4 regions of the Chryseobacterium sp. FW101-FHT12H09 genome follow, and region 3 is predicted to be linked to each of the others. Evidence: riboswitches for the same ligand, from Rfam matches in the RefSeq annotation. Region 3 holds a riboswitch; each other region holds the start of a gene.
What was found. A riboswitch is a leader RNA that binds a small molecule or an ion and turns the genes downstream of it on or off. The one in region 3 is predicted to bind cobalamin.
Positions count from the first base shown of each region.

Region 1: it holds a riboswitch for cobalamin, as region 3 does, so the genes downstream of both, AC3WRL_RS15085 (acyl-CoA thioesterase) here and metE (5-methyltetrahydropteroyltriglutamate--homocysteine S-methyltransferase) in region 3, are expected to answer to the same signal.
Region 2: it holds a riboswitch for cobalamin, as region 3 does, so the genes downstream of both, AC3WRL_RS09415 (TonB-dependent receptor plug domain-containing protein) here and metE (5-methyltetrahydropteroyltriglutamate--homocysteine S-methyltransferase) in region 3, are expected to answer to the same signal.
Region 4: it holds a riboswitch for cobalamin, as region 3 does, so the genes downstream of both, prpB (methylisocitrate lyase) here and metE (5-methyltetrahydropteroyltriglutamate--homocysteine S-methyltransferase) in region 3, are expected to answer to the same signal.

Region 1 covers NZ_JBYTCP010000003.1:945,749-949,385, reverse strand. The annotation lists gene AC3WRL_RS15095 (XAC2610-related protein) at 1-597, shown strand, start outside; gene AC3WRL_RS15090 (HD domain-containing protein) at 599-1,189, shown strand; gene AC3WRL_RS15085 (acyl-CoA thioesterase) at 1,229-1,612, opposite strand; cobalamin riboswitch at 1,729-1,906, opposite strand; gene AC3WRL_RS15080 (hypothetical protein) at 1,962-2,759, opposite strand; gene AC3WRL_RS15075 (hypothetical protein) at 2,920-3,637, opposite strand, start outside.
Region 2 covers NZ_JBYTCP010000002.1:806,196-809,832, reverse strand. The annotation lists gene AC3WRL_RS09415 (TonB-dependent receptor plug domain-containing protein) at 1-1,924, opposite strand, end outside; cobalamin riboswitch at 2,038-2,220, opposite strand; gene AC3WRL_RS09410 (hypothetical protein) at 2,569-3,093, opposite strand; gene AC3WRL_RS09405 (hypothetical protein) at 3,133-3,637, opposite strand, start outside.
Region 3 covers NZ_JBYTCP010000003.1:303,307-306,943, forward strand. The annotation lists gene AC3WRL_RS12130 (Crp/Fnr family transcriptional regulator) at 1-465, shown strand, start outside; gene AC3WRL_RS12135 (Lrp/AsnC family transcriptional regulator) at 484-945, opposite strand; cobalamin riboswitch at 1,100-1,284, shown strand; gene metE (5-methyltetrahydropteroyltriglutamate--homocysteine S-methyltransferase) at 1,697-3,637, shown strand, end outside.
Region 4 covers NZ_JBYTCP010000001.1:694,463-698,099, forward strand. The annotation lists gene prpC (bifunctional 2-methylcitrate synthase/citrate synthase) at 1-951, opposite strand, end outside; gene prpB (methylisocitrate lyase) at 944-1,852, opposite strand; cobalamin riboswitch at 2,216-2,409, opposite strand; gene AC3WRL_RS03125 (aminotransferase-like domain-containing protein) at 2,740-3,637, opposite strand, start outside.

The sequences.
Region 1 (3,637 bases), 640 kb from region 3:
GATGCAGTGATTACGGTGAATGATTGTGACGCAGAAAAATGTAGTGGAAGTGGGATAGTAGAACTAAAAGATAAAAAAACATTACGTACTATTCAGACTTTAACCTCTGATGATCTTTACTTTTATTTGAATAAAGACCAGCAACCAAGTGTCAATGTTATTCAATTATATGATGAGCAAAGTCCATTGATTTTTGAAGATTTTAATTTTGATGGTTCAGAAGATATTGCAATACGAAATGGGAATGAAAGCAGTTATGGTGGTCCATCCTATGATGTATATGTCTACAATTCTACAAAAAAACAATTCGTTATCAGTGATGAATTAACTACTCTTGCTTTTGAAAATCTGGGAATGTTTCAAACAGATCCTAAAAGAAAGAGATTAATTACATTTTCTAAATCCGGGTGTTGCTGGCATTTAACAACAGAGTATCAGGTAATTCCGAAAAAAGGACTAGATAAAGTTTACGAGCTGGAAGAAGATGCAATGGGTGGTGAAGAATTCGTAAAAGTAACAAAGCGACAAAAGATCAATAACAAGTGGATCGTAAAATCAAAAAAATATCCGATCAAACAGTACTATAAAGAAGATTAAAATGAAAATACAAAAAGAGATCGATTTTATTTTAGCAGTAGATGCTTTAAAAAATGTGCAGAGAAGAAATTATAATGCAGATGATTCAAGACGGGAAAATACTGCTGAACACTCTTGGCAGATAATAATACTGGCACAGGTACTTTTTCCATATGCTAAAAACAGGACAGATATCGATTTGTTAAGAGTTATAAGGATGCTTTCTATCCATGATCTGGTAGAAATTGAAGCTGGTGATACATTCTTATTTGATGAGAAAGCAATGGTTGGCAAATTTGAAAGAGAGAAATTATCAGCTCAGAATATTTTTGGAATTTTAGATGAACCTTTACGTTCAGAGTTTTTCAATCTATGGTTGGAGTTTGAAGAAGAGCAGACTGCGGATGCTATTTTTGCCTGTGCAATAGACCGTATTATGCCATTTATTCTTAACTCACATACTTCGGGGAAAAGCTGGACCGAAGCAAAAGTAACCGAGAGTCAAATCAGAAATATGCTGGAAAATGCAATAAGCAGAGCTTCTGATGAAATGGGTGAAGCTTTCCAGCTTCTGCTTAATAGAAGTTTAGAGACCGAAAAAGTTTTAAAATAAAGAAAACGCAAGTCAATTTGACTTGCGTTTCTCATCTAATTATAGTATTTGAACAGGCTTTTTAAATTCATCGATAGCCACAAAAGTAAAGTCTCCCACAATAGCTCTTTCTCTTTCATAAGAATACATTTGTTCCGTGTAGATCTCTACATTTACTTTCATACTTGTTGTTCCAACATGAGAAACCGTTCCTATCAGCTCGACAATAGTTCCGGCAGGAATAGGTTTCTTAAAGTCAATTTTGTCGCTGCTTACAGTTACCACTCTTTTTCTTGCAAAACGTGTAGCAGTAATAAATGCCACTTCATCCATCAATTGCATCGCTGTACCTCCAAAAAGAGTATCATAATGATTGGTTGTGTTAGGGAAAACCGCTTTAAAGATTCTGGTTTCGGATGCTTGAATTCTTTCTTCTGTAGTCATATTTCATTATTAAATTAAAGCGAAATGAAATATATTGAAGCAAACAGAATAATAACAGGAAAGGTGAAATTCCTGAAACAATCCATCAGATCAATAAACTTCAAGCCGCGAAAGTTTCTTGTTTATAGAAAGTGGCAGGTCTCCTGACTTGTAACATCCTTATCCCTTCCCATGCTTTTGCACAGTGGTTTATTATAAAGACTTTAGTTACTTACAGTTGCGCGACAGTTCGTGATTTTCACACGATTCCCTATTAATCTGTGATTAAACAGAACCAATTCCTGTGATGAATAAGCGTTAAAACTTTTTCAATGACAAAAATAAGGATAATACAGAGAAGTATAATGAATTATTCAGGATTTTTAAAAATAATCTGGTGAGCAACCTTTCCCTGTCTGATCGTCCAGAGCGTGGTATATCTGTTTTCCCCGGAACCGTTGATCATATAAAGAAAAATGTTATCATTGTCAATAGCAGCAACACTAATGTTATTGAAATCCATAGTCGGCTGGAACATATTTTTAATAGCTTCTCTTACAAAAACGGAACCTCTTCCAACCTGTTGTACACGGATAGACTTGATTTCTGTCATCCCTTCAGGAAGTTCTTTACTGATACCCCAAGGTTTTACTTTATCAATAGTAAGGATTGTTCCATCCGCATCTTTTTCCTGTTTCCTATAACTGGCATTGGAAGGATAGACATCAATGATAACCTTATTTCTTTGGGCAGTAGGTATTTTAGGATTGTTATTGTCAGTGAAAATAAGGGATCTTCCGTTTTTGGATTTGGACGGTGTGTATTGAGGAAGCTGATCAATAAAAGCTACACGTTCTTTATTCACCATACCTTCTTTGTCAAGATTCTCATATCTCACAAAAGGTTTTTCAGTGTCTTGCTTTTCGGGATATTTGATCCATAACCATTCCGTTTCTCCCGGAGCCGGTTTTACATAAAGAAAGACGTCCCCTTTACGCATTCTGATCTTATCAACAATTTTTCTATAATTATCCTTGGCAACCCTAACATTCGCGTAACCCTCTTCAGCCTTTACCACTCCAAAAGGAATTTTTTGCTGGCCTTTTACAAAAGCTAATGAGAATAAACTGATGGCTGATAAATAGACTGCTTTATTTACGGAAATCATTATGAAAAATTTTTGATGCATCAAATATATAAATTAAATACTTTTCGGAAGATAATTATATAACTCTAAATCCTTAATATTAGTTATTGGTTTTAGATGACCTGTAAAAAGGTTGAACTTTGTTTGAAATATTTAAAAAGACGGTTCAATATGCAGGACATTATCTTCTAATCCTATTAAAATCCAAAGTATAAAAATCGTTCAATAAAATTTTATCCAGCACGAACCCAGGATCTTTATAAATGTTCTTTTTATCAGCTTCTTCTATCAGAAAATTATTGGTTTCAATGATATTTTCGGTCTGTTCCTTCGCTTTTTTGTTTGCAACTATAAAGAATATAGATTTGAATCCCTTACCTGCAGGAAACATAGGGCCATCGCTGCTGATTCCTTTGTTTTCGGAAATTTTAGCATTTTCAAAAAGGGTTTTTCTGCCTTGTCCTTTTGAATCATCCATCAATAATAAGTCTTGATGTTTACTCACAAAGTCCCGTGGAAAAAGAAAGCTTAAAAATGGACTGGAGATTAGTTTACTAAAGAAAATACTTCCAAAAAATCTGGGTTCTGTTTCGGGATAAAACATGAAAACTTTCACATAAGTTAAATCTGCCCAGTTGTATGCTTTTAAGCCCAATAAACCGGCACAACCATTCGTAACAATACGAACTTCTTCAAGGTGTTGGCCTTCATTCTTTAAAATCTCTTTAGGCATGACAGAAGTTACATAGTCTAAATCTTCCCCAAACTCTTTTTGATCTTCACTTTCAGATTTTATAAAATGAGATTTCCCAAAACCAATCCTATCCACTGCGATGATATGAAATATTTTATTGATTTCTTTATTCTTAAAATAGTCTAAAAAATATCCGGAATTCTTT
Region 2 (3,637 bases), on a different contig from region 3:
CTTTAATTTGATGTGTCTGCCAGTTGAATTTTTTTTGCACCGATAGATCGTGAGTATACCAAGGCTGAACATAATTGTATTGAATATTGTTTTGCTGGCCGTCATATCGTTCCCCTACATAAACAAAACTATAATTGAAACTCCAGTCTTTGTAATCTGCCATTGTCGTAAAGTTTCCACTATGCCATGGAGTATATGGAATCTGATCCCCGAAATAGCTTTCGCTTCGATCAGAAAAATCCCGTGCCCGCTGAAAGGTATAGTTGACCTGAGGTCTTATGGTTACATTTCCAAAATTCAGATCAGCCTGTACGTGAACATCAGTTCCCAGGATCTCTACATTTCCGAGATTCAGCATTGTCCATCGGAATAAGTTTCCTGTGGGAGCTGCAATAATTTTATCTTCCACCTTATTGAAATAGCCATCTACTGTAGCATAAACACCCTTTAAAATCTGATGATGATAGGATTTCCCATAGGTAAAACCTACGTTATACTGATTTGTAAATTCAGGTTTTAGAAAAGCATTTCCAATTACCGTATAATACAGATCATTGAAAGTAGGCATCCTGAAAATTCTCTTGTAAAAAGCTCTTATGGTTATCTCCTTAGAATTAAAAGGCTGATAGGACAGAAATGCCGCTGGTGTCCATTCTGTTTTATCCGGAGATTTAGAATTTTTCTCAACTTCTTCACTTACAAAAGTACCCAGAACACTTCCTAAAAATTTGAACCGCCGCCACTGGTAAGTCGTCGCAAAAGCCATTAATGTAGTATAACGGGTAGGGTAGGAAAAATTAAACAAATTGGCATCCAGATTATTATACTGAAAATCTACACTCGCACTTATATCCCAGTTGGATGTTATAGAATACATATTGGATGAAGAAACATATACTTCACGCTGGATATAACTGTTGCGAACAGGAAAAGCCGCTTCTGTAGAAACTGTATCTGCATAAAAAGTATAATCGTAAGCAAATTTTGCTCTAAGCTGTGTTTCAAATTTTGGAAATAGTTTTTTCCTTAAACTGGCTTGAACAAAGTAGCTTTCATCCCGTAATCTTTGTCCCCGTGCACCAAAACGATTATTAACAATCGCTGCCGGAATTCCACGATCAGACAGATAACCATATCCTCTCACACTCCAGTTTCCATCTTTTAAATCCCCATGAAGACTTGTTTCAAACCTTTTTGATTTAATATCAGAATCAAATCTTTTGGCAATTGTATCATTGGCAATTTCTCCATCAGGATATTTCTTTCTATATCTAAATTTATAAACTCCGTCACTTTGTATAAATTCAGAGCTGAAGCTTGCCGATATTTTCTCAGATATTTTTTGTTCTAACCGAAATGAAGGATTAAATAAATCAATGGAACTGTTTTTAAATCTTACGACAAGATTGGTTTTTTTATTTCCTTTAAAAGTTGGGATTTTTGGCTGCAGATAAATGGAACCCGAAGAACCAAAATCTTTTGCAGGCTGAAAAATTTCACTTTTCTGCCCGTTATAAAGAGAGATTTCTTCAAGATCATCAAGAGAAAATCGCCCTAAATCCACAATCCCATTTTGAGCATTTCCCAACTGGATACCATCATAGAAAACACCAACATGCTGGCTTCCCATGCTACGGATATTGATGGTTTTCAGACCTCCGATCCCGCCATAGTCCTTAATTTGAATCCCCGCAAAATACCGGAGAGCATCTGCTACGGAATGGCTGTTAAGTCTCTCTAATTGTTCTCCCGATATTACCTGTGCCGGAAGGATCTCTTTAAAGGTCTTTTTCTGAATATGTACAGGAACAATGACCTGTTCTTTAATAGTATCCCTCGACTGAGAAAAGAAAAGCTGAGCGAATAGCACAAGAATTGTGATAATCGTTTTATTCGTTTTATAAAAAGTAAATTTTGGTTCCATTAGCTCATTGAGAATAATTTTAATGCTAATGGATATAAGAAAGCAGCAATGATATTGTACAGCTATAACTGCACAGAATCATTGTTGTCCTAAGCTTTATTCCACGAAAGCATCAAACTTTAATCTTTCCGGCAGGTCTTCTGACTTACTCTATTTTTGAAATCCTTCCCATTAAAAAACAGTGGATATATGCTTCAAAAACTTTTGTAGAGCTTACAGCAGCGGGTCTGTTCCGGATTTACACCGGATTCCCTTTTAAGAGCTTTTTATGGCTCACCAGAATCCGGCAAAGATAGAAAATTCTGCTTAGAAACAATACGCAATCTAACAAAATGACAATCAACCACATATAAGCTAACATTCCGTTACTATTGCAACGGAATGTTGTGTGTCATTCTGAACACAGACTGTAAGTCGGCGAACGGAGTTCGGAAGTGGGGTGAAGAATCCCGATTAAGATTTACTTTATTCATTCATTAGATTGTGATTATAGAGATTGCTCCTTTGTCGGAATGACATTCCGGAGAGAACACAGAAGCTTAAAAAAAATCCTCTAAAGCATAACGCTCTAGAGGATTCGCTAAAAAAAATACATGATTATGAATATTGTACTATTCCTAATCACTCACAAAAATGAACAAAAATTATTTCCAAAAATTCCATACTTTGCCATCAAACATGGCAAAAGTCTTACTTCTTACGTCATAGCATATCGTTCCCGGATATGGACTTGGCATTGTCTCTACATTAGAGACATGGGGAAGGATCAATGCTTTAGTATCGGATTCCAGAACCAACGCTCCTCCTGTAGCAGCAGAAGTCGCGGCGCCTATGATCATACTGTTTACAGAGGCTGCCTGCGGGGTGGATGTGTTAAAAGTAACCACAGCAGTATCGCCGGGATCACTGAAGTTTACCACTCCCGAACTGGTAACACCCTGTATCATCTTGTTATACATTCGTATCGTTCCTGCAGAAGGAGTGGAGTTTGCCTCTGTTAATACCGGAAGGATGATCCCTTTGTTTTTTCCCGTAGGAAAATCCAGGATTCCGCTCCCTCTTATCGTTTCCGTTTCTACACCCATCTGAGCTCCGGCAATACCTGCTATACACAATGCCACTATAGATAAGGTTTTCTTTATATTGCTTATGCTGTATATATTTTTCATTATTCTGCTTTTTTGTTGATTGATCTTTCCGCAGACCGATTAGTCATTACACGATTTTTCAATACATTTCCATGAGGTTCCGTTGTATAAACTGAAACAGTTTTTAGAGGTATCATAGATCAGCATTCCTGCTACAGGATCGGTGATCTTACCGGGAACTGTTCTTGTAATTACCAGCCCGTTGAAGCCTGACTCCAGTGCGATAAAACCATTAGGAATCTTAGCCGGCCAATCCTTTTGCAAAGAACTGTACCCTGACATACCCATCTTTGTAAAAGCGGTAGGAGTCGCCGTAGAGGCTGGCTTCGTACAGGTAGTTACCACGCATACTCCTGTAATAGTGAATGTGCTTGGAGGTGAATCACATCTATTTACCGTATCTCTATAACTAACCGTATACACTCCTGCCTTGCTTACGCTGGTAGGGTCGGCTACTTCAGCTCCCGTACTGTCCCGCCATATCAGGACCAGGTTATGGGGATTAGGATTTAAAGGCACCACAAAGCTGTTTAAGTTAACCGATCCACTTCCGCAAGGAACAGAA
Region 3 (3,637 bases):
AAAACTTTATTAACGGAAGAAGGTAAAATGGCCCGTAAATTCTACTATCTTGAAAAAGGAGTAGCCAGAGGCTGGCTTAATAATGATGGTAAGGAAATTACTTTCCAGTTTTTATTTGAAGGTAACCTTATCTCATCATGGGAAAGTTTATTTTACAATTCACCAAGTATTTATAATATCGAAATGATAGAGCCTTCTGTTGTTTACAGTACTTCTATTGAAGAGTTCAGGCAAAAGATGGAGCTTAATCCGCATATTAAAGAATTCTATTACAGTTATTTGCAAGAGCGTCTGCTTAAATATCAGAAACTTTTTATTTCGCGGATAAAGGACAGTGCCGAAGAAAGATATGCCGAATTACTTAAACAAGCACCGGAAATTTTCCGCCGCGTTCCGCAATATTATATTGCATCCTATCTGGGGATAACGTCTGTTTCGTTGAGTAGGATAAGAGCAAAAAAGTAATATTGAAGCTCTGATTGTTTATATTGTAACTCCATGATTGTTCTTTACCTCAGCCATCACAAAAGTACTGTGGGTACTTCCTATGGAATCTACAGATCCTAATTTGTTGAATACAAAATCCTGGTAATGTTTCATATCCCTTACCTGAACTTTAAGCAGGAAATCGAAATCTCCTGAAATATTGTAGCATTCTGCTACTTCTTCAATTTGTACAATTTCTTTCACAAATTCATTTCCTACCGACCGATCGTGGATCTTTAATTTCACCTGACAGAAAACGGTAAAACCACGATTCAGTTTTTCAGCTTCCAAAACCGCAGCGTAATGTTTGATATAGCCTTCCTGTTCCAGTCTTTTTACCCGTTCAAAAACTGGTGATGGAGAAAGGTTTATTTCTTTGGCCAATTCTTTAACCGTCAGTTTAGCATTCTTTTGCAGGATTCTTAATAGTTGAAGATCCTTATCGTCGAGTCTTTCCACAGGATAATATTCTTTTTTCGATTGATTTTTTCAAATTTACAGAATAAATAACTTTAAAATTAAATTAAAACAAAATTTTATTCCTAATATTTAAAACAATACCAATAAAATCACTTTATTCAATACCTTTACACCCTATTTTGTTCTTTAACATACTTCATCAAACGGAAAAGGTTTTACTTAACGTAAATTAATAGGGAATCGTGTGAAAATCACGAACTGTCGCGCAACTGTAAGTAACACACCAAAGGTTTTTGTCCTTGCAGATCCACTGCCAGAAGCGGGAAGGATGACAAAACTGTTACAAGTCAGGAGACCTGCCTTTTCCGAATTGACAATGCTTTCGCGGTTTGAAGCTTTTGGTCATACAGATGATACTTTTGAACGTATTGAGTTGTTTAAATTTGGAATTTATTTGAGTTTAAACGCAAAGATTTATTATAAAGATTCCTTAGTTTTAAGGAGCAAAGAGATGCGACGCTGTCGCTGATGAAGCTTATGGATAAAACGCATGCTTCTTCAAAATCAATGAAATTGATTTCTCCTTTGCCTTCTTAAATATGGAGAATTATAGATGAACTTTGCGTTAAAAATAAAAGTCTAAAAAGTTACTCCCCAACCTCTATCCCAAATGGGAAAACTACGTCCATATTGTATCTTCTCTATTGCTGAAAACTCTTTCCCGATCGTATTACGAAGCATTCTAAAAGAACTTTTAAAAACTAAAATTTAATTAAAAGTTTAAAAGAAAATGCAAACACACATCCTAGGTTACCCGCGAATTGGTAGCAACAGAGAACTCAAAAAAGCCTGCGAGCAATATTGGTCGGGCAAAACAACATTACAGGAACTTTTAGAGGTTGGAAAAACCATCAGAAAACAAAACTGGAAATTACAACAGGATGCCGGAATCGATCTTATTCCATCGAATGATTTTTCATTCTACGATCAGGTATTGGATATGACCCTGTCAGTTGGTGCTATTCCTGCCCGTTATCAGGACATTACTTCAAATGAGATTGATCTGTATTTTGCGATGGCAAGAGGTCATCAGAAAGAAGGTTTAGATATTACGGCGATGGAAATGACAAAATGGTTTGACACCAATTACCATTATATCGTTCCTGAATTTCAGAAAGATCAACAATTCAGATTATTCTCCAATAAGATCGTCAATGAATTTATTGAAGCTAAAGAAGCAGGGATCAGTGCAAAACCTGTTATCATTGGATTGGTTACGTATTTACTATTAGGAAAGGAAAAAGAAGATGGCTTTGACAAACTAGATCTGGTTCAGAACTTGCTTCCTGTTTATACTGAAATTTTAAAAGAGTTAGAAAATAATGGTGCTGAATGGATCCAGTTTGATGAACCGTTTCTAGCTTTAGATCTTGATCAAAAAGCAAAAGAAGTTTACCAATCTGTTTATACTCAGATCACAGAACAATTCCCGAATCTTAAATTCATCGTTACCACCTATTTTGATGGATTAAAAGATAATCTTTCACTAGCGACTACTCTACCAATTGATGCTTTACACATCGACCTGGTACGCGCTCCGGAACAGTTGGATGAAGTTCTTACTGCCATTCCTGAAACGTTGATTCTGTCATTGGGAGTTGTTGACGGAAGAAATATCTGGAAAAATGATTTCAACCAGTCTCTGGCTTTTATCAAGAAAGCCATAACCGCATTAGGTTCTGAAAGAGTTTTCATTGCTCCTTCATGCTCACTACTCCATTCTCCTTTCGATCTTGACCTGGAGAAAAACGAAAAGATATTATCTCCTGAAATCAAGCAATGGATGGCTTTTGCCAAACAGAAGGTTTCTGAAATTGTTACTTTGAAAAAATTAGCCTCAGAAAATCCAGATTATAGCACACTACAGGAGTTGGCTGAAAATAAACAAGCCATTGAAAACCGTAAAGTTTCAACCTTAATTCATAATCAAGATGTTAAAAACCGCGTTGCGGTAACAACAGAGAATGATGCACAGAGAAACAGTCCGTTTAATGTAAGAAAAGAAGCGCAACAAAATGCATTAGAGCTTCCTTTATTCCCAACGACAACGATCGGATCTTTCCCACAAACAAAAGAAGTAAGAAGCTGGAGAGCCCAATTCAAAAAAGGAGATCTGACGGCTCAGAAGTATGATCAATTGCTTAAAGAAGAAACCCAAAGAACCATCAACTGGCAGGAAGAAATAGGAATTGATGTGTTGGTTCATGGAGAATTTGAGCGTAACGATATGGTGGAATATTTTGGTGAACAACTGGCAGGATTTGCGTTTACTCAAAATGGATGGGTTCAGAGTTATGGAAGCCGTTGTGTAAAACCACCTGTCATTTATGGAGATGTTCACAGACCACAACCGATGACCGTTTATTGGTCACAATACGCTCAATCTTTAACGCAAAAATGGGTTAAAGGAATGTTGACAGGTCCTGTAACGATCCTTCAGTGGTCTTTTGTACGCGATGATCAGCCTCGTTCTACAACCTGTAAGCAGATTGCTTTGGCAATCCGTGACGAAGTAAACGATCTTGAAAAAGCAGGAATCAGAATTATCCAGATCGATGAACCTGCCATCAGAGAAGGTCTTCCTTTACGAAAAGCCGAATGGCAGAATTACCTGCACTGGGCTGTAGAAGCTTTTAGAATTTCTGCAAGTGGTGTTGAAGATGCTACGCAA
Region 4 (3,637 bases), on a different contig from region 3:
CAGATTAGGGAACATTTTCTTTTCGTCCCACATGATTTTTTCCAATCTTTCTGCAATATTATAAAGCAACATATCTCCGGCTTCTTCGGAAAGTTCTTTAGCTACTTTTTTTATCACTACATTTCTTGGATCTGATATGGTGTAGACCGGATGTCCGAATCCAATAATTACTTCCTTGTTGGCAATCCGTTTTTTAATATCTTCTTCCGCTTCATCAGGAGAATTATAACGGCTTTGGATCTCAAAAGCAACTTCATTAGCACCGCCATGCTTAGGGCCTCTTAATGCTCCGATTGCTCCTGTTATACAGGAATAGAAATCCGAAGATGTACCAGCAATAACACGAGCAGTAAAAGTAGAAGCATTAAATTCATGCTCGGCATAGAGATTAAGGGATATCTCCATTGCTTTTACCCAGGAATCAGGAGCCTTTTTACCATGCAACAAATGCAGGAAATGTCCACCAATAGTATCATCATCAGTTTCTACATCAATCTCTTTCCCATTATGAGTATAGTGATACCAATATAAAAGCCCGGAACTGAATGATGCCAATAATTTGTCAGCAATATCTCTTGCTCCTGCTACATTATGATCATCTTTTTCAGGCTGAATGCTTCCAATCGCTGAAACCATTGAACGCATGACATCCATCGGGTGTGCAGCTGCCGGAATACTTTTTAAGATATTTCTTACAGAGTGAGGCAGTCCTCTCAATGATTTTAATTTGGCTTTATAGTTTTTTAATTGAGCTCCTGTTGGTAATTGTCCATAAATAAGAAGGTAAGCTACCTCTTCAAATTGTGCTTTTTCCGCAAGATCCAAAATATCATAACCTCTGTAATGGAGATCATTTCCGCTTTTACCAACACTGCAGAGAGCAGTATTACCAGCTGTTACACCCGAAAGCGCTACGCTTTTTTTGGGCTTAAAAATAGGTTCATTATTCATTGATATTTTTGTTCTTTTGAAATAGGTTATTTAATTTTTGTTCATAGTCGTGATAGCCGATACTTTTGTAAAGCTCGTCGCGGGTTTGCATAGTATCAAGTACATTAACCTGAGTGCCATCCTTTCGGATATGTTCATAAACATTCTGAGCAGCTTTATTCGCTGCACGGAAGGCCGAAAGTGGATATAAAATCAAACCTACTCCAGCATTTTTAAGTTCATCAACAGTGTACATTCTGATCATTCCAAATTCGGTGATATTGGCTAATACGGGAATACCTGTTGCATCGACAAATTTTTGGTAATAGCTTAAATCAGGAACAGCTTCCGCAAATATAAAATCTGCCCCGGCTTCTTTGTAAGCAACTGCTCTTTCCAATGTTCTTTCTAATCCTTCATTCGCAAAAGCATCTGTTCTTGCTCCGATAACGAAATTTTCATCTGTCCTTGCATCAACCGCAGCTTTTAAGCGGTCTACCATTTCATCTTTACTCACTACTTCTTTACCAGGACGGTGTCCACAACGTTTTGCTCCTACCTGATCTTCAATATGTAAAGCCCCAGCTCCAGCTTTAATTAAGGATTTTACAGTTCTTGCCACATTAAATGCTGAAGGACCAAAGCCCGTATCCACGTCCACCAATAATGGCAGATCACATACGTTGGTTATCCGTTGAATATCGATTAATACATCTTCAAGGGTTGTTATTCCCAGATCGGGAACTCCTAAAGAACCTGCAGCAACCCCTCCTCCTGAAAGATAAATGGCATTGAAACCTGCCTGCTGTGCCAACAATGCATGATTAGCATTGATCGCTCCTACAATCTGAAGAGGACTTTCTTTTTGCATCGCCTCCCGAAACCGTAATCCGGCAGACTCTAAACTAACATTTTTACTCATCTTTAATATTATTGTTCGTTTTAATGTATTTAACTCACATACCATCAACAATTTAAAAAATTATCTTTTTTAAATTCTGTTAAATTAATCAAACGACCTATAAACCTTAGCGAACGGCTGAATGGGTATACAATCATCTTTTTAATGTTTATAAATCATTATAAAAAGAGGGTGATAAACTTCACAATACTTTGTAAGAGAGAAAATTATGGAAAGGGGTGATACGCCAGAGTTATAGATACAGCATAACTTTAAAAGCTAATACTACAAACTATCTCTAAATTATGATAATGTACCCAGAAAAAGTTGTGCACGATTATCAAAACGTATCATACCTGACTATAAGCTTCAGATCGCGAAAGCATCGTCAATTCGAAATAGGCAGGTCTCCTGACTTGTAACGATTTTTATCGTCCTTCCCATTCACAAGAGCGAACAGTGGACCTTGATTGATAAAAACCTTTTGAGTGTTACTTACAGTTGCGCGACAGTTCGTGATTTACACACGATTCCCTTTTAATTCACAGCTAAGTGTAACCAGTTTCGGTTGATAAAGAAGTTTAAATGAACTCCTTGGTGGTAAATATAACTATTTTATTGAAACGTTAATATATTAATTCACGAACAAGCGTTAGGATTTTACAACAGCCTGTAAATATGACAATTAAAAGTAATTCAAAATTTTAAAAAAATAACTAAATGACAAAAATCATATAAAAATAAATTGTCGAAAAGGAATGCTAAGGACGTTTTTTAGAAAAAACATATGCTATAAATATCAAAAAAGATCTCATGCGAATTGAGAGAAAACTAAAATTCATAATCACCTCTTCCTGTTTCATTTTGAAAAAAGTCAGGTTAAAAGTATACTATATTGCAAAAAACAGCTATAAAAGCTCTTTAACTTTCTCGCCTGCATTTTTCAAAGATATTAAACTGTGAGAAGTAATACGGTCAGCAAAAACAATCCGAAAATGATGACTAAACTGATCTGTCAAACTAAAGATTTCTCCTGGGGTAAATAAAATCCTCTGGTCATCGCAATACCTATAAAACATCTTCATATCAACTGCTTTTGATAAGCTTCCCCAAATGCTGTATCCCCCTTGCGGATCCTCAAAATATGAACCCTCTGGAAAAGAAGTACGTAACGCCTGTAAAACATCTCTAGCCTGATCATACAATTGTTTACGAAACGAACGTAAATGCTTACTATAGCTGTGATCTTCAAGTAATTTAAGCAATAACTCCTGATATATTGGAGCTACCGATCTTCCCAGAGAAAACCTCAGCCTCTCTGCCTTTGCATGGTACCTCCCTGAATGTAACCAACCGAGACGAATACCCGGTGCCAATGTTTTAGAAAAAGAAGAAAAGGTCATCACCCAGCCATATTCATCAAAATTGCGTATGCTGGAAGGACGTTCATCACCAAAATAAAGATCTCCATACAGATCATTTTCAATGATCGGAAACTGATGATCCATGGCAATGGATAACAGCTCCTTTTTGGTATTATCAGTCATTAACCTCCCTGTTGGATTATGGAAATTTGGGGTAACAACAAGTGCTTTGATATCATTGGCAGCAGAAACCTTTTTCAAATATTCTGTGTCAAATCCGTCTTCACCATGAATAGGGATTTCCAGGACTTTAAGCTTAAGATTAGTGATCACCTCCAGAACAGAAAAAACACATGGGCTTTCAACAGCAATAAGATCACCCGCATTGGTAACACTTGCCAAAGCAATATAAAGTGCCTGCAATGCACCATCTGTGATGATC